2 regions of the Micromonospora sp. WMMD735 genome follow, and region 1 is predicted to be linked to the other one. Evidence: riboswitches for the same ligand, from Rfam matches in the RefSeq annotation. Region 1 holds a riboswitch; the other holds the start of a gene.
What was found. A riboswitch is a leader RNA that binds a small molecule or an ion and turns the genes downstream of it on or off. The one in region 1 is predicted to bind thiamine pyrophosphate.
Positions count from the first base shown of each region.

Region 2: linked by a shared signal. The riboswitch ahead of thiE (thiamine phosphate synthase) and the one ahead of ACN268_RS14785 (ECF transporter S component) in region 1 are both predicted to bind thiamine pyrophosphate.

Region 1 covers NZ_JBMHMJ010000002.1:3,507,505-3,510,676, forward strand. The annotation lists gene ACN268_RS14770 (hypothetical protein) at 1-56, shown strand, start outside; gene ACN268_RS14775 (DUF6328 family protein) at 155-658, opposite strand; gene ACN268_RS14780 (alpha/beta fold hydrolase) at 785-1,615, opposite strand; TPP riboswitch at 1,727-1,832, shown strand; gene ACN268_RS14785 (ECF transporter S component) at 1,908-2,498, shown strand; gene ACN268_RS14790 (ABC transporter ATP-binding protein) at 2,532-3,172, shown strand, end outside.
Region 2 covers NZ_JBMHMJ010000002.1:4,180,126-4,183,297, forward strand. The annotation lists gene thiS (sulfur carrier protein ThiS) at 1-25, opposite strand, end outside; gene thiO (glycine oxidase ThiO) at 36-1,106, opposite strand; gene thiE (thiamine phosphate synthase) at 1,100-1,726, opposite strand; TPP riboswitch at 1,721-1,830, opposite strand; gene ACN268_RS17785 (ThuA domain-containing protein) at 2,168-3,172, shown strand, end outside.

The DNA.
Region 1 (3,172 bases):
CGCTGCTCAACGGGCTCATCCTGGCGGCCGTGCTGGCCTGGGCCATCGCCCGCTGACCCGCCGGCGGCAGCGGGGCCGGGGGTCCACCCCGGCCGCCGTCGGCCCGGGTGGACCCCCGGCCCACCGCACTCGTCGCACCACCCGACGAACGGGATCAGTCGCCGCTCAGCACCACCGGGTCGTCATCGTCGTCGTCGATGTCGTCCTCGCCCCAGTTGCGCCGGGCGAACGGCAGGATCACCCAGAAGGTCAGGAACCACAGGCCGGTGATCACGGTGAGCACCACGGCGATGCCGGTGTCGAGCACGAAGTCGGCGATCAGCAGGACCGCGCTCACCATCGCGACCAGCATGAAGGCCAACCCACCGGAGGCCATCCGGTGGGCGAAGCGGACCAGTTCCGGCTTGCGGCCCTGGCGGAACAGCGCCCGGTGGAAGGCGACCGGCGAGATGATCATCGCGGTGGCCGCGGCGGCGGACAGCAGGGCCAGGATGTAGACGTCCCGCTGGAACTCGCTGGTCCGGGTGAACCCGTTACTGAACGGCAGGGTCAGCAGGAAGGCGAAGAGGATCTGCACGCCGGTCTGGGCGACCCGCAGTTCCTGGAGCAGATCGGCGAAGTTGCGTTGCCATCGCTGCTTCTCGGATTCCTTCGACACGCGTTACCTCCGGTTCAGACGGTACGACCGACGGGGGCACCCCCCGTCGGCAGCAACGCCTGTGCCCGATCCGCAACCGCCCGAAACCGATTCACGAACCCCGATCGGGCCGCTCCGCCGACAGCGTCAGGCCGACCCGCGCACCCGGGCCAGGATCGCCTCGGCCAACGGGCCCGGCGCCTCGTCGGGAATCCAGTGGGTCACCCCGGGAAGCACCACGAACCGGTACTCCCCCGACACGTGCCGGACGCACGCCTGCGCGGCGGCCCGCCCGATCGCCACGTCCCGGTCACTCCACACGTAGCTGGTCGGCACGCCCACCGGACCGACCGCCTTCATGTCCCGCCCCGACATCGCCCGGTACCAGTTCAGGGCCCCGGTCAACGCGCCGGGGGTCCGCAGCGGCCCGGCGTACCCGGCCACCCGGGCCGGGTCGCCGACGCCGGACAGCAGCCGGCGCAGCACCACCCCCCGCCCGGCCAGCAGCACCTTCTCCGCCAGGCCCGCCCGGCGGAACAACGCCATGTACGCCGAGCGCGCCCGCTGCCGGCGGTCGGTGGCCAGCGCGTACCCGAAGGCGGCCGGATGCGGCACCGAGACCGCGGTGAGGGTACGCACCCGCTCCGGGTGCCCTGCGGCCAACGCCCAGGCGACGACCGCGCCCCAGTCGTGCCCCACCACGTGCGCGGCCTCGACGTCCAGCGCGTCCAGCACCGCCACCGCGTCGGCGACCAGCTCCGGCAGCCGGTAGTCGGCCACCTCCGTCGGGCGGGCACCGGGCGAGTAACCCCGCTGGTCGGGTGCGTACGTGCGCAGCCCGGCGGCGTGCAGGGCGGGCACCACCGCGTCCCACTCCCCACCGTGCTGGGGGAAGCCGTGCAGCAGCAGCACCACGTTGCCGCCCTCCGGGCCACCGGCCCGTACGTCGAACGTCAGTCCCCGCGCCGCCACCCGCATGATCGTCAGCCTACCCAGCGACCCGGACCCCCGCCCGGGCGTCGAATGCCGGGAACCATGACCTGCTGGGCCGTTGCCGCAGGTCGGTGCTAGCGTCTGCCGAGACAACTTCACATCCGACAGGGGAGCGCACAGCGCTGAGAGTGCGGGCACCGCCCGCAGACCCTCGAACCTGATCTGGGTAATGCCAGCGCAGGGAGTTCGGTCGACCTCCAGCCGCGCCGCCGTCCGGCTGCCGCCGGGCGCGGCGTGCGTCTTCTCCTGGTTCGATCGCTGGACTGGGAGCACCGACATGCAGCACACCACCACCAACCGGTGGCGCACGATCGACATCGTGGTCGCCGCCGTGATCGCCGTGGCCTTCGGGGTCATCTTCTGGGCCTGGGGCCTGGTCTGGAAGGCCGTCGACCCGGTATTCGCCGCCGCACCGGCCAGCCAGGCCGTGATGTACGGGGTGTGGCTCGTCCCGGCCGTGCTCGGCGGCCTGGTGATCCGCAAGCCGGGGGCGGCCCTGTTCTGCGAGGCGGTCGCCGCCACCGTCTCCGCGCTGCTCGGTGCGGAGTGGGGTGGCGTCACCATCGTCCAGGGCCTGATCCAGGGCCTCGGCGCGGAACTGGCCTTCGCCGCGTTCCGCTACCGGACGTACCGGCTGCCGGTGGCGGTGCTCGCCGGGGCGATGACCGGGCTGAGCGCCGCCCTGTTCGACTTCTTCGTCTGGAACGCCGAGTACGCCCTGGTCAGCTACCGCCTGCCGTACGCGGCACTGACCGTGCTCAGCGCCGCCGTCGTCGCCGGGGTCGGCGGCTGGTACCTGACCCGGGCGCTCGCCGAGACCGGGGTGCTCGACCGGTTCCCCGCCGCCCGCGACCGCAAGCTCGTCTGACCCCGCGGTGGCGAGCGGGGAGGGGTCGGTGGCGTGGCCGGGGTGAGGCTGGTCGGCTTCGGCTGGCGGCACGCCGGGCGGCGGGCCTGGGCGGTACGCGGGGTCGACCTGCGCATCGACCACGGGGAACGGGTGCTGCTGCTGGGGCCGTCCGGGGCCGGCAAGAGCACCCTGCTCGCCGCACTGGCCGGGCTGCTGCCGGCGGACTCCGGCGAGCAGGAGGGCACCGTCGAGATCGACGGCCTCGACCCGACCAAGGCCCGTGAGCGGGTCGGCACCGTCTTCCAGGACCCGCAGTCCCAGCTCGTGATGGCCCGCTGCGGCGACGACGTCGCGTTCGGCCTGGAGAACCGGGGGGTACCCGGCGACGAGATCTGGCCCCGGGTGGACGAGGCGCTGCGTCGGGTCGGTTTCCCGTACCACCGGGACCGGCCCACCGCGGCGCTGTCCGGCGGCGAGCAGCAGCGGCTCGCCCTGGCCGGCGTGCTGGCGCTGCGGCCGGGGCTGCTGCTGCTCGACGAGCCCACCGCCAACCTCGACCCGGCCGGCGCGGACCTGGTCCGCACGGCGGTGGCCGGCGCGTTGGACCCCGACACCACCCTGGTCCTGGTCGAACACCGGGTCGCCGACGCCCTCCCCCTGGTCGACCGGGTGGTGGTGCTCACCCCCGGTGG
Region 2 (3,172 bases), 670 kb from region 1:
CGACGCCGTTGACGATCAGTCGCACGTCTTCCTCCTCAGTGGAACCGGTCGGCGGTGAAGGGGGTGAGCAGGGGGTCCGGCTGACCGGTGACGATCAGGTCGGTGATCAGGTCGGCGGTGACCGGGGTGAGCACGATGCCGTGCCGGTGGTGGCCGGTGGCGGCGAGCACGCCGGGCCGGCCGGGCAGCGGGCCGAGGATCGGCGCGTTGTCCGGGGTGCCGGGGCGCAGCCCGGCGGTCGCCTCGGTCAGCGCGTACTCGGCGAGTTCGGGGACGAGGTCGACGGCGGCCCGGAGCAGCCGCAGCACCGCCCCGGTGGTCACCTCGGTGTCGGTGCGTTCCTCGACGGTCGCCCCGAGCACCACCTCGCCGTCGTCACGGGGGACGAGGTAGACCGACTCGCCGTCGGCGTACCCCCGGATGACGTGCCGGAAGCCGGGCGGGCGGTGGTCGGGCGCGCGCAGCCGCAGCACCTGGCCCTTGACCGGGCGGACCGGTAGCCCGGTCAGCGCGGCGGCGCCGCAGCCGGCGGCGACCACGACGACCGGCGCGTCCACCTCGGCCAGTCGGGTCACCGCGCCGGGCAGCAGGGTCGCGCCGGCCCGTCCGGCGGCGACCCGTAGCGCGTCGACCAGCCGGCGCGGGTCGACCTGGTGGTCGCCGGGGGCGACCGCCCCGCCGCGCAGCCGGGGGGTCAGCGCCGGTTCGCGCTCCCGTAGCTGCGACGGGCGCAGCGCGCTGATCGGCAGCCCCAACCCCTGCTGGTACGACCAGAGCCGGCGTGCCTCGGCCAGGTCGTCCCCGGTCAGCCCGACGACGAGGGTGCCGTCGGTGCGGTAGCCGAACTCCGTTCCGGTGGCTTCGGTCAGTTCGGCGGCGAAGCCCGACCAGCGGGCGGCGGACGCGGTGAGCAGCCCGGTCAGTTCCCGTTCCCCGAAGTACGCCTCGGCGACGGGGGCGAGCATTCCGGCGGCGACCCGGGACGCGCCGGAGCCGGGGGCCGGGTCGTGCACGGCCACCCGCAGGCCCCGGGTGGCGCAGCGCCAGGCGATCGCCAATCCGACCGGCCCCGCGCCCACGATGGCGACGTCGGGCCGGGTCAGCACGTCAGCGCCGCGATCAGTTCGGCGGTGGCCCGGCCCGGGTCGGCGGCGGTGGACAGCGCCCCGACCACCGCCACCCCGTACGCCCCGGCGGCCCGCAGCGCCGGCACCGTGGCGACGGTGACCCCGCCGATGGCGATGACCGGCACGTCGACGGCCGCGACGACGGCGCGGATGCCGGCGGGGCCGATCGGGTCGGGCAGGCCGGTCTTGGTGGCGGTCGGGTGGCACGGGCCGACGCCCAGGTAGCTGGCCCCGGCGGCGACGGCCCGGGCGGCGGCGACCGGTTCCCGGGCGGTCGCGCCGAGCACGGCGGCGTGGCCGAGGACCCGGCGGGCCGCCGCGACGGGCAGGTCGTCCGCGCCGACGTGGCCGCCGTGGGCGTCCACCGCGAGGGCGACGTGCAGCCGGTCGTTGACCAGGCAGGTGGCCCCGTACGGGGCACACTGCTCGCGCACCCGTCGGGCCAGGTCGTACGCCTGCCGGTCGGTGGTGTGGTCGGTCACCCGGACCTGGACGACGAGGTCGGCGCGGGCCACCGGGAGGGCGGCCCGTACGACGGCGAGCGGGTCGCACCCGGGGCGGGTGTCGGTGATCAGATGCAGTCGGCCGAGGGACGGCACGGCAACTCTCCTCCCTGCGCCGGCATTACCCGGATCAGGTTCGACGGTCGGGGGCTCCCAGCCCCCCTCTCAGCCCGGTGTACCGGGCTCCCGTGGGTCACGTGCCTGTGACCGTACGACAGATCCGCTGATCCGCCAAGGGGTGTTAGATTGATCCAGGACCATCGATGCCTACTGTTTTGGGCTTGTATCCACATAAGCCGGAAAAGCGAGTCGCCGATACCGAATCGTTACATGCTCATGCCTTGCCGGAAACCAATCCAGCGGCGCTAATTTGTTCAACCGATCGACATTATTCCGGTGCGGAGCCTCGGCGTGGCCCGTACCTGATCGCCACCGGTGCGGACCTCGGCGGGCCCACACCGATCCGACCGGGGACGGTCTGCGGCGAGTCGTCCCCATGCCCCCACCACTGTCCAACGCGGACAAAAGGAGCATGGAGTGTCTCCATCCCGCCATCGCCGCGCACGTCGCGGTCCACTGGGTGCCGGTCTACTGGCCCTCTCCCTACTCGCCAGCGGCCTGATCGGCGGCACCGCCGCCCAGGCCGCTCCCGTCGCGCAGGCCCGGCCCCAGGCCGCACCCGCGCCGGCAGCGGCAGCCGCCGCCGAACCGTTCTCGGTCCTGGTCTTCTCCAAGACCGCCGGATTCCGGCACGACGCCATCCCGGCCGGCATCGCCGCGATCCAGAAGCTCGGCACCGAGAACGGCTTCACCGTCGACACCACCGAGGACGGAGCCGCCTTCAACGACACCAACCTGGCCAAGTACCAGGCGGTCATCTGGCTCTCCACCACCGGTGACGTGCTCGACGCCACCCAGCAGGCCGCGTTCGAGCGCTACATCAAGGCCGGCGGCGGCTACGCGGGCGTGCACGCCGCCTCCGACACCGAGTACGACTGGGCCTGGTACGGCAACCTGGTCGGTGCGTACTTCTCCGGCCACCCGGCCAACCAGCAGGCCACCGTCAAGGTCGAGGACCACGCGCACCCGTCGACGGCCGACCTGCCGGACCGCTGGTCCCGGTTCGACGAGTGGTACAACTTCCGCACCAACCCGCGCTCCAAGGTGCACGTGCTGGCCAGCCTGGACGAGAAGTCCTACAGCCCGGGTGCCGGCGCGATGGGCGCGGACCACCCCACCGCCTGGTGCCAGGACTACGACGGCGGTCGCTCCTGGTACACCGGCGGCGGCCACACCCAGGCGTCGTACACCGAGCCGGAGTTCCTCAGCCACCTGCTCGGCGGCATCCGCACCGCGGCCGGGGTCGAGAACGCCGACTGCGGCGCCACCAAGACCTCGAACTTCGAGAAGGTCACCCTCGACAGCAACACCAACAACCCGATGGAGCTGGACATCGCTCCGGACGGCCGGGTGTTCTACGCCGAGCGCGACGGCCGGGTGCAGATCGTCAAGCCGGACACCGGCAACACGGTCACCGCGACC